DNA from 4 places in the Streptomyces sp. NPDC027189 genome. Region 1 is predicted to be linked to each of the others. Evidence: riboswitches for the same ligand, from Rfam matches in the RefSeq annotation. Region 1 holds a riboswitch; each other region holds the start of a gene.
The links. Region 1 has a riboswitch for cyclic di-AMP ahead of ACZ4RZ_RS22595 (M23 family metallopeptidase). Riboswitches for the same ligand answer to the same signal wherever they lie in the genome.
Positions count from the first base shown of each region.

Region 1 (5,479 bases):
GTTTTTCGCCCCCGCCGCCCCTACCCTCCCCCACTCTCGGCTTCGCTCGAGCGGGGGGACCCCCATCGTCCCGGGGGGCTGCGCCCCCAGGCCCCCCTAAAAGATCGCGCAGTTCCCCGCGCCCCTCTACGGGCGCGGGGAACTGCGCGACAAGCCCCCGCGCACCCGCAGCCGAAAGGCTGGTACGGGACGAGTGGGGGCGGAGGGCGCGAAAAAACAACAGCCGTTACGCCGACGCCTCCGTCAACTTGACCAGCTCCCCGTCCGTCAGGACCAGGTCCGCCACCCCCAGCAGCGCCGGCAACTGCTCAGGCGTCCGCGCCGAGGAGATGGGCGCCGCGACCGTCGGCTGGGCGGCGAGCCAGGCGAGGGCGACCGTGGCGATCTCGGCGTCATGGGCCTGGGCGACCTCGTCGAGGGCGGCGAGCACACGAACCCCCCGCTCCGTCTCAAGGTGCTTGGCCGCACCCTGGGCCCGCGCCGAGTCCACCGTCGCCCCCGGCCGGTACTTACCGGTAAGGAAACCGGAGGCGAGGGCGAAGTACGGGACGGCCGCCAGACCGGAGCGCGACGCGATGTCCCGCAGCGCGCCCTCGTACGTGTCGCGCGAGACGAGGTTGTAGTGCGGCTGGAGGGCGACGTACCGCGCGAGCCCCTCGCGGTCGGAGAACTCCAGGGACTCCTGGAGCCGCTCGGGCGAGATGTTGGACGCGGCGATGTGGCGCACCTTGCCCGCCTTCACCAGCTCGTCGAGCGCACCGATGATCTCCTCGACCGGCACCTCGGGCTTGTCGAAATGGGTGTAGTAGAGGTCGATGTAGTCGGTGCCCAGGCGGCGCAGGGATGCGTCGGCCGCGGCCTTGATGTTGGCGGCGGACAGCCCCGGATACTCGGGGTGCTGGCTGACCTTGGTGGCGACCACGACATCCGAGCGGTTGCCGCGCGCCTTGAGCCACTTGCCGATGATGGTCTCGGACTCGCCGCCCTTGTTGCCCTCGATCCACGCCGAGTACGAGTCGGCCGTGTCGAGGAAGTTGCCGCCGGCGGCCGCGTACGCGTCGAGGACGGCGAAGGACTGGGACTCGTCGGCGGTCCAGCCGAAAACGTTGCCGCCGAGGGAGAGCGGGAAGACCTCGAGGTCGGAGGAACCAAGCTTGCGCAGAGAAGTCATGCTCAACTTCAACACCCGTGCCGGATGGATGTATTCCACACACGATTACCCGCACGATCACACGCCGAGACGCCGCGCGACTCCGCACACGCCTGACCGGCAGCCCTGACGTCGGGGGGGTGCCGTCAGGACCACCGGGGATCAGGGGAACGTAGGTGTCAGGGGTTGATGCCCTTGCTGCGCAGCCACGCCATCGGGTCGATCGCGTCGCCGCCGCCGGGGTGGACCTCCAGGTGCAGGTGCGGCCCGGTGACGTTGCCCGTCGCGCCCACGCGCCCGATCACGTCACCCGTGGCGACCTTCTGGCCCGCGCTGACGCTGATCGACGACTGGTGGCAGAACCACAGCTCCGTACCGTCGTCGAGGGTGAGAATCGTGCGGTAGCCGTACGCGCCGGCCCAGCCCGCCTCCGTGACGGTGCCGCTGTGGATCGCCTTGATCAGCGTGCCGGTGGGCGCGGCGAAGTCGAGACCCGTGTGGTAGCCGGAGGACCACATGGAGCCGGCCTCGCCGAACCGGGAAGTCAGCGTGTACGAGGAGGTGGGCAGCGAGTAACTCTTGGCGAGCTCGGCGAGGCGCTTGGCCTCGGCGGCCTGCCTGGCAGCCTCGTCCGCCTTCTTCTTCGCGGCGGCGGCCTTGGCCTCGGCGTCGTCCTGCTGCTTGGCGGCGAGCGCGACGGCCTGCTTCGCGGCGGCGGCCTCGGCGGCGTCCTGGGCCGCGCTGTCGACCTGGTCCTGCTGCGACTCGGCCTGCTGCATGATGCGGGCGCGCAGTGCCTCGCCCGCGTCGGTGGCGCCCTCCGCGGCGTCGGCGCTGGTCAGACCGGCGCTGGTGAGCGGGGTGGCGGAACCCTTCGGCGTGCTGGAGCCACCGTCGGATATCAGGGCCTTGGCGGATTCGGTGACCGACGACAGGTCGGGCAGCGAGATCGACACCGGCGGCTTGCCGGGCGCCGCGGTGGCCATGCCACCCGCGCCGACGGCGGCGATGACGCCTACGCCGAGAACCGTGGAGCTGCGGGCGAGTCCTCCGCCGCGCTGCTTGCTGACGCGGTGCCGGCCGCGGACGGGACGGACGGAATCCTCAGTGGGGTTCCACTCCTCCCAAGGACCCTCGTCATTGCCGTACGCGTAGCCGAAGGGCTGTGTGTCGCTGGGCGCGAACGAGGTTTGCTGGGCAGGCCGGTTGGACGCCACGTGGGCGTGCTCCTTTCCTTCCTTCTCGCCTACCGGGTTAGCTGACGGGTTCGGAGCAGGAAGGTCTCCTACGCGCGTCCACCACGGTTTCTCCACCGTGAAAGACGCTCGATTCACCCCAAGTTGGTGGTTCCCCGGTTCCCTTGCGGGATTCGGCGCGTGCGCACGGAGCCGCCTCTTGTGACGGCTGGGACGACCGCGCTGCGTTATCGAACGTTAATAGACTCGGGTACCGGATTCCAAGCTGTTCGGACTGATCATTAACGCTTTTGGCCAGGACTTTGGGGTCACCACCGGCCTAAATCGGGCGAGTTGACCACGCTTCACAACCTTCGAGTCAGCTGACGGTATGTCAGTTGTTATGCGGAGGGGCATCGTCCGATCACCCCTCGTGACAACGATCAAGAACGCCGCACGGACGACTCGCAGGGAAGCCATAGGGACGACTCTCAAGAACGCCGCACGGCAAGCAGCGCCATGTCGTCCGTCGTGCCGTCGACCGTGTGCCGGCGGACCTCCTCGGCGAGGGCCGCCAGCAGGGCGTCCGGCCCGGGGAAGACGCGTCCCGCGAGGCGCGCGGCGGGATCGTAGAAGCCCCCGCGCTCGTCGCGGGCTTCGGACAGGCCGTCGGTGTGCAGGAGCAGCGTCGCGCCGTGCGGGAACTTGGCCTGCACGGCCCGGTCGGGCCAGGTGCCCAACTCGCCCATGCCGAGCGGCAGCGCGGGATCCTCGGCGTCGAGTGTGACGAGCGTGCCGTCCGCGTGCAGCAGCAGCGGCGGCGGATGGCCGCGGTTGACGATCCGTACGACGTCCTCGCCGTGCGGGATCTCGGCGAGTACGGCCGTGGTGAACCCCTCGAAGGCGTCGAGGCCTTGGCGCCGGGTGCCTTCGCGCGCCAGCGCCCGCTCCAGGCGCTGCGCGACCGCCTCCAGCGTCGCCTCCTGCTCGGCCGCCTCCCGGAACGCCCCGATGACGACGGCGACGGCGGCCACCGCGCCCATGCCCTTCCCGCGTACGTCGCCCACGACCAGCCGTACGCCGTGCGGGGAGTCCTGCACCGCGTACAGGTCGCCGCCGATGAACGCGTCCGCCTGCGCGGCCTCGTAGCGCGCCGCGACCTCGAGGCCGCCGATCCGCTCGTCGGGTTCCGGCAGCACGGCGCGCTGGGCGGACTCGGCGATCTCCCGCACCGTGGCGAGCCGTGCGTCGCTGCGGCGGACGAGGATGTTGATGACGACGGCCAGGATGCCGGCCGTCGCCACCGTGACCACTTCGGTGACCGAGTCGACGTCCGGGACGATGCCGAGCCCGATGTGGATCGTGAACACCGCGGTGATGCCCGCGAGGCCGGTGAGCACCGTGCCGCGCAGTGAGTAGAGGGGTGCGGCCACGAGCGGCGCGGCCGTGAAGAGAGGGGCCGCGGTGAAGTCCGACGGCGTGAAGTAGTCGTAGCAGGCCCCGGCGACGATGAGCAGCGCGGGGAGCGCCCGGACGAAGGCCCGCGCCGTCGAGATCCTGCGCCGGCCGGGTTCCGCGGCGCCGGGCGGCCGGGTGTCCCCGAGGCCGGGGTCGGGCACGGGCACGGGGTCGCCGGGCAGCCGTCCACCGGACCGGTCGTACGGGCCCTCGGCCCACTGCTCGCCTGTTTGCTGCCCCACCCGTCCAGGCTTCCCGGAGCGGGGGCGGGGGGCGACCGGTGTGGACCGACCGGGGGACGAGGAGAGGTCGGGATGTGCGGAGCCGTGGTGGCCGGCAAACACCAAGGGCCGGAACTCGTGAATCCGAGTTCCGGCCCTTGGCCTTCAGTAGCGGGGACAGGATTTGAACCTGCGACCTCTGGGTTATGAGCCCAGCGAGCTACCGAGCTGCTCCACCCCGCGTCGTTGACATCAGTGTACGCCATCCGCGGGACCCGAAGCACACACGTTTAAACGGGCCCCCGTGCGGACCCCAGCGGCAGGTGTCGGCGGGATTCACAAAAGGTGCCGGTTGGGCGCCTTGGCGCGCTCCTCGTACTCCGGGAGTACGACCACGTCGGCGCCCTCGGCCACGAGGAGCCCGTTCCCGTCGGCCCCGGCGACGAACGTGTCGGGCTCCCGCCAAGCGGTGACCACCCGCCGTACCCCCGCGTCGAGAATCAGCCGGGCACACGGGGCCGGCCGGGAGGCCCGCCGGGCGCAGGGCTCCAGGCTGCTGTACACCGTGGCCGAGCCGAGGCGCGGATCGGCGGGGTCGATCTTGGCGAGCGCCGCCTCCTCGGCGTGCACCACGGAGTCGCCGCCCTCACGGGAGTACCCGCGCGCCAGCTCGGTCCCATCGGCGGCCACCACCACCGCGCCCACACTGAACGCGGTCTCCGAGGGCGGGCACAACGCGGCCAGCTCGCAGGCGAGCGTCAGCCAGTGCCGGTCCGCGGCGGCGGCGAGCCGACCGACGCCGGGCGCCGTGGGGACGTACCGGATGAGGACGACGTCCCCGACGGCCCGTGTCTCCATCAGCCGCATCCGCCCGGGGGGATAGGCCCCGGGCCCGAACAGCCGCGGCGCGTCCGGCTGCCCGACGAAGAGCGGCGCGACGGCGAGCTGCAGCTCGTCCGCGAGCTCCTCCCGCATCAGCTGGGTGTGCACCCGTCCGCCCCCTTCGACCATGAGGCGCCGCACACCCCGTACGTCATGAAGGTGTTCCAGGAGCACACGCCAGTCGAGTTCGGGGCCGGTCGACACGATGTCGACGCCGAGCCCGTCGTCGAGTCCGCGCAGGGCGTCGGTCGCCCGCGCGGCGCCCTTGTCCGTCGTATAGACGATCTTCTCGCCGCCCGTGTGCCAGAACTGGGCCGCCGGGTCGAGGTCGCCGGACCCGCTGACGGTGACCTTCAGCGGGTACTCGGGGCGGCCGGCGGCGACCCGCGCCGCGCGCCGCCTGGCCGAGTTGACCAGGAGCCGGGGATTGTCCGAGCGGATCGTGCCCGCGCCGACCAGGATCGCGTCGCTGGACGCCCGCTCCTCGTCGACCCGGTCGAAGTCGGCCGGGCCCGAGAGCAGCAGCCGCTCGGGGCCTGTGTCGTCCAGGAAGCCGTCGAGGGAGACGGCGGCGGACAACAGGACGTAGGGGT
Region 1 covers NZ_JBVHRI010000009.1:22,783-28,261, forward strand. The annotation lists gene ACZ4RZ_RS22585 (PrsW family intramembrane metalloprotease) at 1-1, shown strand, start outside; gene ACZ4RZ_RS22590 (aldo/keto reductase) at 227-1,171, opposite strand; gene ACZ4RZ_RS22595 (M23 family metallopeptidase) at 1,330-2,367, opposite strand; cyclic di-AMP (ydaO/yuaA leader) riboswitch at 2,379-2,535, opposite strand; gene ACZ4RZ_RS22600 (PP2C family protein-serine/threonine phosphatase) at 2,817-4,025, opposite strand; tRNA gene ACZ4RZ_RS22605 (tRNA-Met) at 4,174-4,247, opposite strand; gene ACZ4RZ_RS22610 (dihydrofolate reductase family protein) at 4,341-5,479, opposite strand, start outside.

Region 2 (5,479 bases), on a different contig from region 1:
CGCCGAGCCCGTGCCGATACCGTCAGGGAGTGACCGACCAGCCCCAGCCCCCCAGCACCGCCCCCGAACTCTTCACCTGGGAGTTCGCCACCAACCCCTACCCGGCGTACGCCTGGCTCAGGGAGCACGCCCCTGTGCACAGGACCCGGTTGCCCAGTGGGGTGGAGGCCTGGCTGGTCACCCGGTACGTGGATGCCAAGCAGGCGCTCGCGGACGCGCGGCTGTCCAAGAACCCCGCCCATCACGACGAGCCCGCGCATGCGAAGGGGAAGACCGGTATCCCCGGTGAGCGCAAGGCCGAGTTGATGACGCATCTGCTGAACATCGACCCGCCGGACCACACCCGGCTGCGGCGGCTGGTCAGCAAGGCGTTCACGCCCCGGCGCGTAGCCGAGTTCGCGCCGCGAGTGCAGGAGCTCACGGACCACCTGATCGACCAGTTCGCCGACAAGGGCTCCGCCGATCTCATCCACGAGTTCGCCTTCCCGCTCCCCATCTACGCCATCTGCGACCTGCTCGGCGTCCCCCGTGAGGACCAGGACGACTTCCGGGACTGGGCCGGGATGATGATCCGGCACGGGGGAGGGCCGAGGGGCGGTGTGGCGCGGTCCGTCAAGAAGATGCGGGGGTATCTCGCCGAGCTGATCCACCGCAAGCGCCGGCTCCTGCCCGACCGGCCCGCCCCCGGTGAGGACCTCATCTCCGGGCTCATCCGCGCCTCCGACCACGGCGAGCACCTCACCGAGAACGAGGCCGCCGCCATGGCCTTCATCCTGCTGTTCGCCGGCTTCGAGACGACCGTCAATCTCATCGGGAACGGCACCTACGCCCTCCTCACCCACCCCGAGCAGCGCCGGCGACTGCAGGCCTCCCTTGCCGCCAAGGAGACCGGACTCCTCGAAACCGGCGTCGAGGAGCTCCTGCGCTACGACGGCCCCGTCGAACTGGCCACGTGGCGGTTCGCGACCGAGGCGGTCCGGATCGGCGGGCAGGACATCGCGCCCGGCGACCCCGTCCTCGTCGTACTGGCGGCAGCGGACCGTGACCCCGAGCGGTTCCAGCATCCGGACACGCTCGACCTCTCGCGGCGTGACAACCAACACCTCGGGTACGGCCACGGCATCCACTACTGTCTCGGCGCGCCGCTCGCCCGACTGGAGGGCCAGACCGCGCTGGCCACCCTGCTCACCCGTCTTCCCGATCTCCAACTCGCGGGAGATTCGGCTGATTTGCGCTGGCGCGGCGGGCTCATTATGCGTGGATTGCGCACACTTCCCGTGGAGTTCACGCCTCCGCTTGACTTGTCCCGTCCGTAATGAGCGGACACGCAGGGGACAGCCTCTCAGCAGCGAAAAAGTGACACTTCATCAACTCTGTGATCTTCACGTGATCTACGCTGTATCGACTTGTGACAAGCGTTCGAGTGCGGATACGTTCACCCATCAACGCGGCCCATCCGTCGCTGCAGTCGCGGTAGCGGCTGTCGTCACCTGCTGTCACGCGAAAGGCTTCCGCATGCTCTCCGGGAACGGCCGTCATCGTCGCCCCCGTCAGGCCCCGGCCCTCATCGTCGCCGCAGGAGTGACCGGATCGGCCATCGCGATCCCGTTGCTCGGCGCCACCAGCGCGAGCGCGGCCGACGGCACCACCTGGGACCGGGTCGCGGAGTGCGAGAGCGGCGGCGCCTGGAGCGCGAACGACGGCAACGGGTACTACGGCGGGCTGCAGTTGACCCAGGAGAACTGGGAGTCGTACGGCGGCCTCGAGTACGCCCCGAGCGCCGACCAGGCCAGCCGCTCGCAGCAGATAGCCATTGCCGAGAAGGTCCTCGACGGCCAGGGCCTCGCCGCCTGGCCCACCTGCGGACCGCTCTCCGGGCTCAGCAAGAGCTCGGGCTCGGTCGAGGTCGACACGGGTGTGGCGGGCGACTCATCGAGTTCTTCCGATTCATCTGACTCGTCCGGTTCGTCTGCTGAGTCTGGTTCATCCGACTCGTCCGGCTCCGACTCCTCGTCCGACGCCTCCTCGGATGCGACCGAGAACTCGACGAAGTCCGACACCTCACAGGATTCCGACAGCTCGGATACAGAAAAGCCCAAGAGTGACGAGTCGGACAAGTCCGGCCAGAACGACGACTCTTCGGCCGCGTCCGACAGTGCGTCGTCCGGCGCCGGGCGCCACCGTGGCGACAGCGCCGACGAGGACGGGACGGAGGGCGCGACCGACGGTCGTACGGACGGCGCTTCCGGGCGGCACGCCTCGCGCGGCTCCGGCGCCTCCCGTGACGCCGCCGACGGCTCCTATGTCGTGCGCGCCGGGGACAGTCTCTGGGCCATCGCCGACTCCCTTGACCTCAAGGGTGGATGGGCCGAGCTGTACGCAGAGAACAAGGAAGCGGTCGGCACCGATCCCGACCTCATCCTTCCCGGTCAGACGCTTGCAGTTGGTGCTGAATCGGGCGAAAAGTAGCGGGAGTTCGCGTCCCGGTTCGCCGTGGAATGTCCGGTTTGGCGCGAGTGAGATATGAGTCTCAGAAGCCCTGATCGTCTTTGAAATTCCGCCGATTGCATGTCTACGGTCATGACCGCTCGCCACAGCGGGCCCCGACGGTCGCAACGCCGAATCCTGCCAACGGCCGTACGGGAACAGTCGACGCGTCAGCGCCGTAGGCAGGAGCGGGGGACCCAAGGTAAGCGCCGCGCCCGGTAGTTGACCGGGAGTGGCTTGGGGTGAAGCCGTGCGCCAGTGGCGTACGACCGGGCACTCACCCGCCCGAACCCGACAGCTCACCTCGCAGGCGTCGGTGAGGGGATCTCTCCATGCTGTTTTCCAGCAAGGGCAAGCACCGCCGCCCGGCCGTCCTCAATCGGACTACCCGTCTCGCAACGCTCGCCGGCGTCACCGGTGTCGCCATCGCCGCCCCGCTGATGGCGGCCGGCAACGCCTCCGCCGCCACCGCCTCCGAGTGGGACGTCGTCGCCCAGTGCGAGTCCGGCGGCAACTGGTCCATCAACACCGGCAACGGCTACTACGGCGGCCTGCAGTTCTCGCCCTCCACCTGGGCCGCGTACGGCGGTACCGCCTACGCCGCCACCGCCGACCAGGCGTCCAAGTCCGAGCAGATCGCCATCGGCGAGAAGGTCCTCGCCGCGCAGGGCAAGGGTGCCTGGCCGACCTGCGGCACGGGCCTGTCGGGCGCCGCGTACACCGGTGGGACCTCCAGCAGCTCGCAGAGCACGACCCCGAGCACCACCACCCGGACGACGGAGCAGCCCGCCTCGCGTTCGGCCGAGCGCCCGGCCGCCAAGACCGTCACCACCCCGACCGGCAAGAAGGTCAAGAAGGGTGACGGCGAGTACAAGGTCGTCAAGGGTGACACCCTCAGCTCGATCGCCGAGAAGAAGCACGTCAAGGGTGGCTGGCAGCAGCTGTTCAAGCTGAACAAGGACATCATCGACGACGCCGACTTCATCTACCCGGGTCAGCAGCTTCACCTCGGCTGAGTGCGCGGCTGACAGCTCAGCCGGGCATTCGGCGGATTGCCCGGCGGAGTAAGAGCTCCCTCATCGAGGAGGCCTCCATACTGGAGACCTCGTGAGGGTCCCCCGTCCCCACGGGCTCCCCGCTCCGGTGCGTGTTCCCCCGCACGCGCCGGAGCGGGGCTTTTTGTGCGTGGCTCTCGTGCGCTTTCATATGCGGCTCTCGCGCGCGGGGGTTTCGTGTACGGGGCAGGTTTTTGTTCCGTTCGGAAACAATTTACTCTCGGTTCTGCCCAAGGGGTGGTCGACCGGCTGGCCGATCCCTCCGAGGCGGTTAGGCTCATCTCGCGGAGCCGACCGCGGCTCCGTGCACTACGGGCCCCGCGGCCCCGCGTACCCGCGTCACATCCCAGAAGGAGATGCTCGTGCCGTCCATCGACGTCGTCGTAGCCCGGGAAATCCTGGACTCCCGAGGCAACCCCACGGTCGAGGTCGAGGTCGGCCTCGACGACGGCAGCACGGGTCGTGCCGCCGTCCCGTCCGGCGCCTCCACCGGCGCCTTCGAGGCCATCGAGCTCCGCGACGGTGACCCCAACCGCTACCAGGGCAAGGGTGTCGAGAAGGCCGTCCTCGCCGTCATCGAGCAGATCGGCCCGGAGCTCGTCGGTTACGACGCCACCGAGCAGCGCCTGATCGACCAGGCGATGTTCGACCTGGACGCCACCGACAACAAGGGCTCGCTCGGCGCCAACGCCATCCTCGGCGTCTCGCTCGCCGTCGCGCACGCCGCCTCCGAGGCCAGCGACCTCCCCCTCTTCCGCTACCTCGGCGGTCCGAACGCGCACCTGCTGCCCGTTCCGATGATGAACATCCTGAACGGCGGCTCGCACGCCGACTCGAACGTGGACATCCAGGAGTTCATGATCGCCCCGATCGGCGCGGAGTCCTTCTCCGAGGCCCTGCGCTGGGGCGCCGAGGTCTACCACACCCTCAAGAAGGTGCTGAAGACCAAGGGCCTGTCCACCGGCCTCGGCGACGAGGGCGGCTTCGCCCCGAACCTGGAGTCCAACCGCGCCGCGCTCGACCTCATCGTCGAGGCCATCAAGCAGGCCGGTTACATCCCCGGCGAGCAGATCGCGCTCGCCCTCGACGTCGCCGCGTCCGAGTTCTACAAGGACGGCAAGTACGAGTTCGAGGGCAAGTCCCGCTCGGCCGCCGAGATGACCGAGTACTACGAGGAGCTCGTCTCCGCGTACCCGCTGGTCTCCATCGAGGACCCGCTGTACGAGGACGACTGGGCCGGCTGGAAGGTCATCACCGACAAGCTGGGCGACAAGGTCCAGATCGTCGGCGACGACCTCTTCGTCACCAACCCGGAGCGCCTGGCCCGCGGCATCGAGGAGGGCTCCGCCAACGCCCTGCTCGTCAAGGTCAACCAGATCGGCTCGCTGACCGAGACCCTGGACGCCGTCGAGCTGGCCCAGCGCAACGGCTTCAAGTGCATGATGTCGCACCGCTCCGGCGAGACCGAGGACGTCACCATCGCCGACCTCGCCGTCGCGGTGAACTGCGGCCAGATCAAGACCGGCGCCCCGGCCCGCTCGGACCGCGTCGCCAAGTACAACCAGCTGCTGCGCATCGAGGAGATCCTCGACGACGCCGCGGTGTACGCCGGCCGCTCGGCCTTCCCGCGCTTCAAGGGCTGAGTGTTCCCGCACGTCCGCTCCGCGCACCGTCGGAGCGGCAAGGGCTGACCCGCACAGGGCCAAGCCTTAGCCAGTCGTACGTACGTCCCCGTATTCGGTCCCGTACCGTGTGCGGGGACGTACGCACGTGACGGGCTTGCACTGGGGAGGCGGGACTCATGGCCGTGAAGGACCGGGACCGGTTCTCCACCGCGACCAGGCTGCGGCTGCTCGGCGAGCAGACGGCGGCCCGTGTCTACCGTTCCCAGACCAAGCGGCAGGCCCGCCGCTCGCGGCTGACGGGCCGGGCCGCGC
Region 2 covers NZ_JBVHRI010000011.1:170,891-176,369, forward strand. The annotation lists gene ACZ4RZ_RS26175 (cytochrome P450 family protein) at 30-1,316, shown strand; gene ACZ4RZ_RS26180 (LysM peptidoglycan-binding domain-containing protein) at 1,516-2,469, shown strand; cyclic di-AMP (ydaO/yuaA leader) riboswitch at 2,652-2,815, shown strand; gene ACZ4RZ_RS26185 (transglycosylase family protein) at 2,820-3,503, shown strand; gene eno (phosphopyruvate hydratase) at 3,899-5,185, shown strand; gene ACZ4RZ_RS26195 (FtsB family cell division protein) at 5,344-5,479, shown strand, end outside.
Region 2: another riboswitch for cyclic di-AMP. It lies ahead of ACZ4RZ_RS26185 (transglycosylase family protein); the one in region 1 lies ahead of ACZ4RZ_RS22595 (M23 family metallopeptidase).

Region 3 (5,479 bases), on a different contig from region 1:
AGGAAGGCGACCTCGGCCTCGTCGGCGGGCGCGGAGGCGGGCAGGCCGTCGGCATTAATGCGGTCATAGCGTACGGTGGCGATGAACTCGCCGCCCACCGTGGCCGCGAGACCCACCCGGTCCACAAAGTCGTGGTGCGTGAAGCGGTGGACATCCTTGGCGGACAGTCGTGGGTACGGCGCGAAGAAGCGGTAGTACTTCGACTCGGCCGAGACCTGCTCGTAGAAGCTGACCAGGCGGTCGGCGTCATCAATGGTGATGGGCCTGATGCGTGCGGTACCACCGTCACGCAGCACCACGTCCGCCTCCCAGTGAGCGGGGTACTCGTGCCGGTCCGACGAGGTCTGCATGGGCCCCAGAGTACGGCTCGCATCCGACAACGGCGCGAGGCAGTCTGTGGGGAACGGACGTCGGATCGAGGCCGCGATCCGACCACACTCCGGACGGGACGAAGGACCGCTCCGGAGACGCTTCACGATATGGGACACTGGTCTAGACAACCCTGAAAACCTGAAGGGCAGCATCACATGGCTGAGCGCCGCGTCAACGTCGGCTGGGCCGAGGGCCTTCACGCCCGCCCCGCTTCCATCTTCGTCCGGGCCGCGACGGCCTCCGGTATCCCCGTGACGATCGCCAAGGCCGACGGCAACCCCGTCAACGCGGCCTCCATGCTCGCCGTCCTCGGCCTGGGCGCCCAGGGCGGCGAGGAGATCGTCCTCGCCTCCGACGCCGAGGGTGCGGACACCGCCCTCGACCGTCTGGCGAAGCTGGTCGCCGAGGGTCTAGAGGAGCTCCCCGAGACCGTCTGAGCACACGCCTGTGCACCTGAACCGGCGCCGCTCTCGCGGAGGCGGTTGCGCGCCGTTGGGGTTGCTCAATTGATGGTGGCGGTGGTTTTCGTCCAAAAGCCGCCGCCCCGCACGCATATAGAAGGGCTCGCCTGAAAACATCGGGCGAGCCCTTCGCTTTTCCCTATTGCGGGCAGCAGAAATAGTCCCCCGAGAATTACCCCTCTTTGTATACGGCGCCCGTGTTAATGCCGCGGGCCCGTCATGTTTACGGGAGGTTGCGAAGTCCTCACACGGTCCGGACGATCTCCGCCGCCGGGAAAACGGAGCCGGTGCGCGGCCGCGGCACGCTCGGTGTGCAGGGCCGTGATCGCCCGGGCCCGCTCGCTGTCGCCGCGCGCCACGGCGTCCACGATGCCGCCGTGTTCCGCCCAGGACTCCGCGGGGTTGGCCGACGCCTCCACCGCGTACATCCACGCGATCTTGTGCCGCAGCTGGGCGAGCGTGGAGGTGAGCGCGGGGCTTCCGGAGGCCTGCGCGAGGGTCTCGTGGAACCAGCCGCCCAGCGAGCGCAGATCCTCGCTGTGGCCCCTCCTGGACCGCTCCTGCCCCAGCCTGACCAGGCCTCGGAGCACCTTGAGGTGGGCCTCGGTACGGCGCTGCGCGGCCCGCGCGGCGCCCAGCGGCTCAAGGAGCATGCGCATCTCCAGCAGGTCGGAGGCCTCCTGCTCGGTGGGCTCCGCGACGCACGCGCCCGCGTGCCGGCGGGTGACGACGAAGCCCTCGGCCTCCAGCGTCCGCAGGGCCTCGCGCACGGGGACGCGCGAGACGCCGTAGCGACGCGCGAGCAGTTCCTCGGTGAGCCGGCCGCCTCGCTCGTAGACACCCGCGACAATGTCGTCACGGATCGCCGTGCATACCGAGTGCGCCGGAATACGCATGACCGGACCTCCGCTTTAATCCCCGCGAAACGCCATCGATTGACGCTTGTTCAGTGACTCTATTGCAGGGAGCCGGAATTTCCGATGGCAGGCCGGAATCCATGGATATTTTTTGGACACACGGCCGCGTGAAACGACGATGCCCCGGCTCGGCGAGCCGGGGCAACGGAACTGATGAAGCGCTCGTCAGACGTTCACACCGTGCGAGCGAAGGTACGCGACCGGATCGATGTCCGAGCCGTACTCCGCGGTCGTGCGGGCCTCGAAGTGGAGGTGCGGCCCGGTCGTGTTGCCGGTGGACCCGGAGAGGCCCACCTGCTGGCCCGGGGTGACCGTCTGGCCCACGGAGACGCCGATGGACGACAGGTGCCCGTACATCGTGTACGTGCCGTCGTGCATCTTGATGACGACCTGGTTGCCGTACGCGCCGCCCCAGCCGGCCGTGACGACCGTGCCGGAGCCGACGGCGTGCACCGAGGTGCCGGACGCGGCGTGGAAGTCGACGCCGGTGTGGCTGCCGGAGGACCAGAGGCTGCCGCCGGCCTTGTAGCCGGTGGAGATGTACGAGCCGGTGATGGGCAGGACGAAGGTGTTGAGGCGCTTGCGCTCGGCTGCACGGGCGGCACGCTCCTTGGCCTCGCGCGCCTCCTTGGCCCTCTCCGCGGCCTGCTTGCGGGCGGCCTCCTCGGCCTTCTTCCGCGCGGCGGCCTCGTCGGCGGCGCGCTGCTGCGCGACGGCCTGCGCGTCGATCTTCTCGGCGAGAGTGTCGCCGATGGTGATGATCGGAGTCAGCCCGGTCTGCTCGGCGGAGGTGTCCGCGGCCAGTGCCGGGGCGGCCAGGGTTCCGATGACGCCGGTGGTGGTGAGCGCCGCGACGCCGACGGCGTTCGTGGTCGTGCGCTTCACGCGGCTCGGGCGACGGTGCTTCCCTGTGCCACAGGTGAACGCCATATAGGGGCTGATCCTTTCCTTCCTTCTCGCCTACCGGGTTAGCTGACGGGTTCGGAGCAGGAAGGTCTCCTACGGACTCCCTCCGGGGAGGGCGTCCGATTCACCCCAGGGACTGCGTATGGGTCCCCGGCTCCCCTGGCTCGCGCCGTACGGGGACTCGGCGATGACTGTCCGGTGCCGCGGGCGCGGCGCACTGCCTGACGAACAGCCGGATCGACGCTAAACGGGGCATCTTTCAATCAACAAACGGATCACGGCTTTTGTAGCGCATGCCACAGGGCAGACGGGCAACCTCCGTATCAATACGGACATCTTGGGGACGAAGTCCGGAAAGAGACACGAAGTCCGGGCAAAAGGAGACCCAGGTGACTCTTCAGTCACCTGGGTCCTCAGGGAGTCGCGCTGCTCTACTCGGCCCGGACGACGGTGACTTCACCGATTCCGAGCGCCTTGACGGGCTCCTCGATCTGCGCGGCGTCACCCACCAGGACGGTCACCAGACGGTCCACCGGGAAGGCGTTCACGGCGGCCGCGGTGGCCTCCACGGTGCCTGTCGCGGCGAGCTGCTGATAGAGCGTCGCCTGGTAGTCGTCCGGCAGGTACTGCTCGACCTGGTCGGCGAGCGTGCTCGCGACGGCCGCCGCGGTCTCGAACTTGAGGGGCGCCACACCCACCAGGTTCTGTACGGCGATGTCGCGCTCGGCGTCCGTCAGGCCCTCGGCGGCGAGGGTACGCAGCACCTTCCACAGGTCGTCGAGCGCCGGACCGGTGTTCGGCGTGTCCACCGAGCCGCTGATGGCGAGCATCGCGACGCCCGTGCCGTCCGGAGCGGAGCGCAGCACCTGGCCGAACGCCCGCACACCGTAGGTGTAGCCCTTTTCCTCGCGCAGGACGCGGTCCAGGCGTGAGGTGAGGGTGCCGCCGAGGCAGTACGTGCCGAGCACCTGGGCGGGCCAGACGCGGTCGTGCCGGTCGGCGCCGACGCGGCCGATGAGCAGCTGCGTCTGGACGGCTCCGGGGCGGTCCACGATGATCACACGGCCGGTGTCGTCGGCGCTCACCGGCGGCACGGGGCGCGGCTCGGCGGACGAGGCGGTCCAGGAGCCGAGCGTGTCGGCGAGCAGCGCGTCGAGGTCGACATCGGTCAGGTCACCGACGATGACGGCGGTGGCCGTCGCGGGGCGTACGTGCTTCTCGTAGAAGGCGCGTACGGCCGCCGAGTCGATCTTCTGGACGGTCTCCTCGGTGCCCTGTCGCGGGCGCGACATGCGCGAGGCCGCCGGGAACAACTCCTTGGAGAGCTCCTTGGCCGCGCGGCGGGCCGGGTTGGCCGTCTCGTGCGGGATCTCGTCCAGGCGGTTGCGGACCAGTCGCTCGACCTCGCTGTCCGCGAATGCCGGCGCCCTCAGGGCGTCGGCGAGCAGACCGAGTGCCTTGGGCAGGCGCGAGGCGGGCACTTCGAGCGACAGGCGTACGCCGGGGTGGTCGGCGTGCGAGTCGAGGGTGGCGCCGCAGCGCTCCAGCTCGGCGGCGAACTCCTCGGCGGAGTGCTTGTCGGTGCCCTCGGAGAAGGCTCGCGCCATGATCGTGGCGATGCCGTCGAGGCCCGCCGGTTCGGCCTCCAGCGGCGCGGCGAGGATCACCTCGACTGCGACGACCTGCTGGCCGGGGCGGTGGCAGCGCAGGAGCGTCAAGCCGTTGTCGAGCGTGCCGCGCTCGGGCGACGGGAAGGCCCACGGCTTGGCCTCGCCGGCCTGGGGCTGCGGGTGGAAGTCCATGGTGGCGAGCTCGGTCACTTCGCCGTCTCCTCGTCGGTGTCGTCAGCGGCGTCGGTGTCTTCGGGGGCGATCGGCTCGTAGACGAGCACCGCTCGGTTGTCGGGGCGCAGGCGGGCCTTGGCGACCTCCTGGACCTCCTCGGCAGTGACCTCCAGGACGCGCTGCACGGCGGTCAGGGCGAGCTGCGGGTCGCCGAACAGGACGGCGTACCGGCACAGTTCGTCGGCACGGCCCGCGACGGTGCCGAGCCGGTCCAGCCACTCGCGCTCCAACTGGGCCTGGGCGCGCTCCATTTCCTCGGCCGTGGGGCCCTCCTCGGCGAACCGGGCGAGCTCCTCGTCCACGGCGGCCTCGATGACCGGGACCTCGACGTCGCCGGACGTCTTCACGTCCAGCCAACCCAGGGAGGGCGCTCCGGAGAGCCGCAGCAGACCGAACCCGGCCGCGACGGCGGTGCGGTCGCGGCGTACGAGCCGGTTGTAGAGCCGCGAGGACTCGCCGCCGCCGAGGACGGTGAGCGCCACGTCGGCCGCGTCGGACGCGCGCGTGCCGTCCTCCGGGAGCCGGTAGGCGGCCATCAGGGCGCGCGCGGGGACCTCCTCCTCGACGACCTCGCGCAGCTGCTCGCCGATGGTCTCGGGCAGCGAGCCGTCACGCGGGGCGGGCTTGCCGTCGTGCCCCGGGATGGAGCCGAAGTACTTCTCGATCCAGGCGAGCGTCTGCCCCGGGTCGATGTCGCCGACGACCGACAGCACCGCGTTGTTGGGCGCGTAGTAGGTGCGGAAGAACGCGCGGGCGTCCTCCAGGGTGGCCGCGTCCAGGTCCGCCATCGACCCGATCGGGGTGTGGTGGTACGGGTGGCCCTCGGGGTACGCCAGCGCGGTCAGCTTCTCGAACGCGGTGCCGTAGGGCACGTTGTCGTACCGCTGCCGGCGCTCGTTCTTGACGACGTCCCGCTGGTTCTCCATGGACTCGTCGTCGAGTGCCGCGAGCAGCGAGCCCATGCGGTCGGCCTCCAGCC
Region 3 covers NZ_JBVHRI010000031.1:7,824-13,302, forward strand. The annotation lists gene ACZ4RZ_RS42690 (bifunctional acetate--CoA ligase family protein/GNAT family N-acetyltransferase) at 1-350, opposite strand, end outside; gene ACZ4RZ_RS42695 (HPr family phosphocarrier protein) at 528-809, shown strand; gene ACZ4RZ_RS42700 (GntR family transcriptional regulator) at 1,034-1,729, opposite strand; gene ACZ4RZ_RS42705 (M23 family metallopeptidase) at 1,916-2,680, opposite strand; cyclic di-AMP (ydaO/yuaA leader) riboswitch at 2,694-2,853, opposite strand; gene ACZ4RZ_RS42710 (M16 family metallopeptidase) at 3,088-4,476, opposite strand; gene ACZ4RZ_RS42715 (M16 family metallopeptidase) at 4,473-5,479, opposite strand, start outside.
Region 3: another riboswitch for cyclic di-AMP. It lies ahead of ACZ4RZ_RS42705 (M23 family metallopeptidase); the one in region 1 lies ahead of ACZ4RZ_RS22595 (M23 family metallopeptidase).

Region 4 (5,479 bases), on a different contig from region 1:
AACTCGAGGCGCCCGCCTCCGCTGGCACCGCTTGGGGGTTCGCCTCTGCTGGCACCGCTTGGGGGTTCGCCTCTACTGCCACCGCTTGGGGGTTCGCCTCCGCTGCCAGGGGAGTTCGGCCCGGCAGCCCGGGAAGTCGGCTCAGTTCAGTTCATACACCGCCGTGACCGTGATCGTGTCCCGGATCTCGCCGGTGGCGACCGGGACGCCCGTCCCGGTCTGGTCGAAGGCGGCCGCCGACACCCGCGCCGGGCGGGAGTCGCCGCCGCCGACCTCGGTGAGCGAGACGAGCCGACCGAGGCGATGACCGCTGAGGCGGGCGTACTGGGATGCCTTCGTGTGGGCGTCGTCGTGCGCGGCCTCGCGGGCGCGGGCGTGCAGCGGGGCGGGGTCGGCGATGTCGAAGGCGACGGAGTGGATACGGCCCGCGTTGCCGGTCGCGTCGGTGATGGCCTGCAGCACCGCACCGGTCGTACCGATGTCGCGGACCTTCACCGAGAACGACTGCGCGGCCTCGTAACCCGTCAGCATGGAGGTCCCTTTCTGGTCCTCGTAGACCGGGGAGAGTGAAAGGCTCTCGGTACGGATGTCACGTTCCTCGACGCCCTGCGCGCGTACGGCGTCCAACAGGGCGTTCGACGCCGTGTTCTGTGCGGCGAGCGCCTCCTTCGAGGTCTTCGCGGTGACGTCGACGCCCGCGCTGATGAGCGCGAGATCCGGCGCGGCGGTGGCGCTGCCCTCGCCGGTGACGGTGACGGTCGAGGGGCTGGGCTCGGCGCTGAGGCCTGGGCGTGCGGGCAGCGCGAAAGCCGGTGCCGTCGTGGCCTGCGGAAGGGTGAGGGCGAGGAGGGTCACGGCGAGTGCGGTGGACGCGCGGAGGGCGGGCATGCGGAGTCTCCTTCGGGCACCGCCCTCCGGGACGTCGGGGCGGTTCGCGGTCATCCCAGCACCGCCGACCGCTCCCCGCCCCCCGCCACTCCCGCGCTGTCACCTCACCGGTCGAGCCGGACGCCGGACCCGCTCGGGCCCGTGCCGCCGTGCACGGAGGCCGGGCTCAAGCCACCGACTCGATCCGCATCTTGATGTCGTCGGGCGAAAGGGCACCCTTGGCCGCCACGTGATCCCCCGACGACTCCCCACGCAACCGCCGCCCGATCCACGGGACCAGGTACTCACGCGCCCAGTGGATGTCGTCGCGCCGCACTTCGAGCGTGCCGCGCGGCGGCAGCGGCGGCCAGGGCTGGTCCGGGTCGGCGGGTACCTCGAGGCCGAGGACCTGGCCGGCGCGGAGCGCGACCCGGGTGTGCCCCTCGGGCGACAGATGCAGCCGGTCGCCGTCCCAGGCGCGGCGGTCCTGGATCGTCTTGAGCGACCACAGGTCGAGTACGGGACAGCCGTAGCGGTCCGCGATGGCCCGCACATGTCCGTTGTACGTGGCGATCTTGCCGCGCAGATGCTTCAGCACGGGCACGCCACGGGTGTCGAAGCCGGTGGTCACCATGACGGTGCCGACGGCGGAGGTGAGTTCGGCGATCGCGCGCTCGAAGCGCTCCGCGACCTCGTCGGGGTCGGTGCCGGGCCGGATGATGTCGTTGCCGCCCGCGGAGAACGAGACCAGGTCCGGCGCGAGTTGCTTCGCGTCCTGGAGCTGGTCCTCGACGATCTGGTCGAGCAGTTTGCCGCGTACGGCGAGATTGGTGTAGTTGAAGTCGCCTTCTGGCCGGCGGTCCGCGAGAAGTACCGCGAACCGGTCGGCCCAACCGACGAAGGCCCCGTCAGGGCCGGGGTCGCCGACGCCCTCGGTGAAGCTGTCCCCCACCGCCACGTACGACCCGATCACTGATCTGTTGTCACTCTTCGAATCGTCTGCCACGTCGGCCCATGATTCACCTTCGGATGTGAGCTACGCGACCGTAAGGAAGGGTTGACGGATGGTGAGATAAGCCACGCCTAAAGTATTGTCCAGTTCCGGAATAAGCCCCTGATCAGGGGCGTTGAGGGAGCCGCCCCGCACGGACGCCGTTGAGGCAGCCGCCCCACATGGACGTCGCCGGCGCCGGGGCGCCGGCGCCGCAGAACCCGGCTTCTGCGGCCGCCCGTTGACGACGGCGCGCACTCCGTGCCGAGCCGTTGCCGCGCCGCTCATGAGACACCAAGGGCCGAACCCCGGGGATCATGGGGTCCGGCCCTTGGGGGCGAGGGAGACGCGTCAGCCGACGGCGACACCGTGCGAGCGCAGGTACGCGACGGGGTCCACGTCCGAGCCGTAGTTCGGCGTGGTGCGGATCTCGAAGTGCAGGTGCGGTCCGGTGACGTTGCCCGTCGCGCCGGAGAGGCCGATCTGCTGGCCCTCGGTCACGGTCTGGCCCGCCGAGACGGAGAGCGACGACATGTGGGCGTACTGGGAGTACTGGCCGTCGGCGTGCCGGATGACGACCTGGTTGCCGTAGGCGCCGCCCCAGCCGGCCGAGACGACGGTGCCCGCGGCGATCGCCTTGATCGTGGTGCCGGTCGGGACCACGAAGTCCACACCGGTGTGGTAGCCGCTGGACCACATGCTGCCCGCCACCTTGTAGGCGGTGCCGACGGTGGCGCCCTCGACGGGCAGGGTGTAGCCGGAACTGCTGCTGGCGGAGGCGGCGTTGGTGGTCGCGTCGGCCTTGGTGCTCTTCGCGGCCGACGGCGCCGTCCCGGCCGACGACCGGGTGGCGCTGCCGGAGGCGGCCTTCTTGCCGATCGTCAGCTTCAGCCCCGGGTGGATCAGCGACGGGTCACTGCCGACGGCCGAGCGGTTGTCGGAGTAGAGCTTCTTCCAGCCGCCGCTGACGTTCTGCTCGTCGGCGATCTTGGCGAGGTAGTCGCCGGCCTTCACCGCGTACGTCTTGATTTTGGCCGCCTTCTTCGCCGCGGTGGGAGCGGCGGTGGCGGTCTTCTTCGCGGGCTTCTCGACGCTCTGCGCGACGGAGACCGTCGGGGTCGCGGCGTGGGCGCCGGTGGCTCCCATCAGAGGCAGCGCGAGCACGGCGCCGCCGGTTCCGGCCACGGCGATCGAGCGGGTGAAACGCTGAGACTTGGGACGGCGGTGCTTACCCTTCGCGGGCATGACGAATTCCTCTCCGGCGCCTGCGAGGTGAGCTGTCGGGTGCGGGCTGGAGATGCCCGGCCGTGCAATTGCACGGCTATACCCCTAGCCGTTCCGGAGACCGGAACAGGCATGGAACCTGTGGGTCCCCCGCTCCTGCCGTATGCGGGTGAGTGTGCGGATTCCGGGCGGCGGCAGGATTGGGCGTCCGTCCGGATTGAGGCTGAACGTAAGCGAGATGAGAGCGCATCCACAACCATGTGGCTTTTATGTGCGCACGCCCTTCTTGATCCATCGCGAAATTCCGGTCACCCTCCGTGAATCGGCGATCTTTCCGAGCCCTCAACCCTCCCGGAAATTGGGGCGGATTGCGAAAAGGCGGCCGCAACACATCGTCACGAATATGACGCTCCTCACGCACCTCGACCCACGATGCATTATTCCAGGGCTACTTGGAATGAAGGCACTAATTCGGACAGAACAGTCACATGCGACGCAGTCGGATAACCGTCGCGTCAAGGTCTCCCCGCAGCCCCGTCCGCAGTCCGTGATGCAGCAGCACCGCACCTCGGTGCACTTCGCCCGTTTCGCGGCACTCATACGCTTCTGTCGGGTCAAGTCCGCGCAGCCTGAGCGGGGCGAGCGGCTCGCCGTGACGCTGGGCCTGGAGCCAGGCGAGGACGACGGTCTCATCACCATGGACGTACTGCACCGCGCTCAGCCCGCCCTCCGGGGGCCGCAGCCGGTAGAGGTCGCCGCGCTGCACGACGGGCCTGATCTCCTTGTAGAGGTCCACCCACCTCCGAGCCTCGGCGAGCTCCGGCTCGCCCCACTCGCTCAGGTCGCCGCCGACGCCGAGCACCCCGGCCATGGCGCTCACGAAGCGGAAGCGCAGCGAGCTGATCCTGCCATTGAGCTGCGTGTTCGGGCTGTCCGTGACCCAGGCGGCCATGATCCGGGCCGGGTGGACCTGACTGAAGCCGTGCTGGATGGCGAGCCGGTCGAGCGGGTCGGTGTTGTCGGAGGTCCACACCTGGTCCGTACGCGCCATGATGCCGAGGTCGATACGGCCGCCACCGCCCGAGCAGGACTCGAAGGCGACCCCGGGGTGCGCGGCCCGCAGCCGGTCGAGAAGGGCGTACAGGGCCTCCACGTGCTCGACCCACAGCTTCTGCGGATAGCGCTCGCCGGGCCAACCCGCGTCCGTGAAGCAGCGGTTGAAATCCCACTTCACGTAGTCGATAGGGGCACTGGAGAGCAGGCCGTCGAGCTGCTCCCAGAGGTACTCCTGAACGTCCGGGCGAGCGAGGTTCAGTACGAGCTGATTGCGGTATTCCGTCCTGGTTCGCCCTGGATGGAACTGCACCCAGTCAGGGTGCGCGCGATAGAGCTCACTGTCCGGATTGACCATTTCCGGCTCGACCCAGATCCCGAATCGCATGCCCAGCGCGTGCACGTAGTCACCGAGCGGCTTGAGCCCTGCCGGGAAGCGGTCCGGGTTGGGGGTCCAGTCGCCGAGCCCGGCCCGGTCGCTGGTGCGCGCCCCGAACCAGCCGTCGTCGACCACGAACAGCTCGACGCCCATCGCCGCGGCCCGGCGCGCGAGCACCCCCTGCTGCTCCTCGGAGATGTCGAAGGTGGTGGCCTCCCAGGAGTTGAAGAGCACCGGCCGGTCCTGGTCCGCGTCCGGGATGACGTACGCGCGCTGATAGGCGTGCCAGGCCCGGCTCGCCCCGCCGAAGCCGCCGTCGCTCCACAGTCCGGCGAAGACGGGGGTCGTGAACGACTGCCCCGGCTCCAGGCGCAGCAGCCCGGAGTCGTCGTACCCCGCGCCGCCGGAGATCTGCACGCGCGCATCGGGAAGTTGGGCCACGCAGATCCGCCACGAGCCCGACCAGCCGAGCGCGCACCCGTACACCTCGCCGCTCTCCTCGGTCGCCTCGCCGTCGAGCGCGACCCAGGGCAGATGCTGGTGCCCGGTGTGTCCGCGCCGGCTGCCGATGACCTTCTCACCGTAGGTGAGGGGGGTGCGCACGAGCCGGGACTCGGCCGCCCATCGCCCGTGCAGCTGGGACAGCCGCCAGCCGTCGCGCTCGGGCAGCGTCCAGGTCGCGGAGTCGGCGCGCAGCAGCTCCAGGGCGGGACCCTCGTTGGCGAGCGTCACCCAGCGCTCGACGACATCTCCGCGCATCCGGTAGTGCAGCGTGATACCGAGCCCGGAGTCCGAGAAACGCAGGCGCAGCTCGTCGCCCTCCGTCTCGTACGTCTCGAAGCACCACTCGGTACCGCGGCGCTCGTCCGTGCGCACGGAGAGGGCGGGCCGTACGAAGCGCGGGCCGCCCTCGACGGGGTACTCCTCGCGCCCGTCGAGCGGGGACTCGAAGGGCCAGTACTGCG
Region 4 covers NZ_JBVHRI010000006.1:167,241-172,719, reverse strand. The annotation lists gene ACZ4RZ_RS16885 (SIMPL domain-containing protein) at 142-888, opposite strand; gene ACZ4RZ_RS16880 (SGNH/GDSL hydrolase family protein) at 1,055-1,840, opposite strand; gene ACZ4RZ_RS16875 (peptidoglycan DD-metalloendopeptidase family protein) at 2,210-3,103, opposite strand; cyclic di-AMP (ydaO/yuaA leader) riboswitch at 3,106-3,272, opposite strand; gene ACZ4RZ_RS16870 (alpha-galactosidase) at 3,567-5,479, opposite strand, start outside.
Region 4: another riboswitch for cyclic di-AMP. It lies ahead of ACZ4RZ_RS16875 (peptidoglycan DD-metalloendopeptidase family protein); the one in region 1 lies ahead of ACZ4RZ_RS22595 (M23 family metallopeptidase).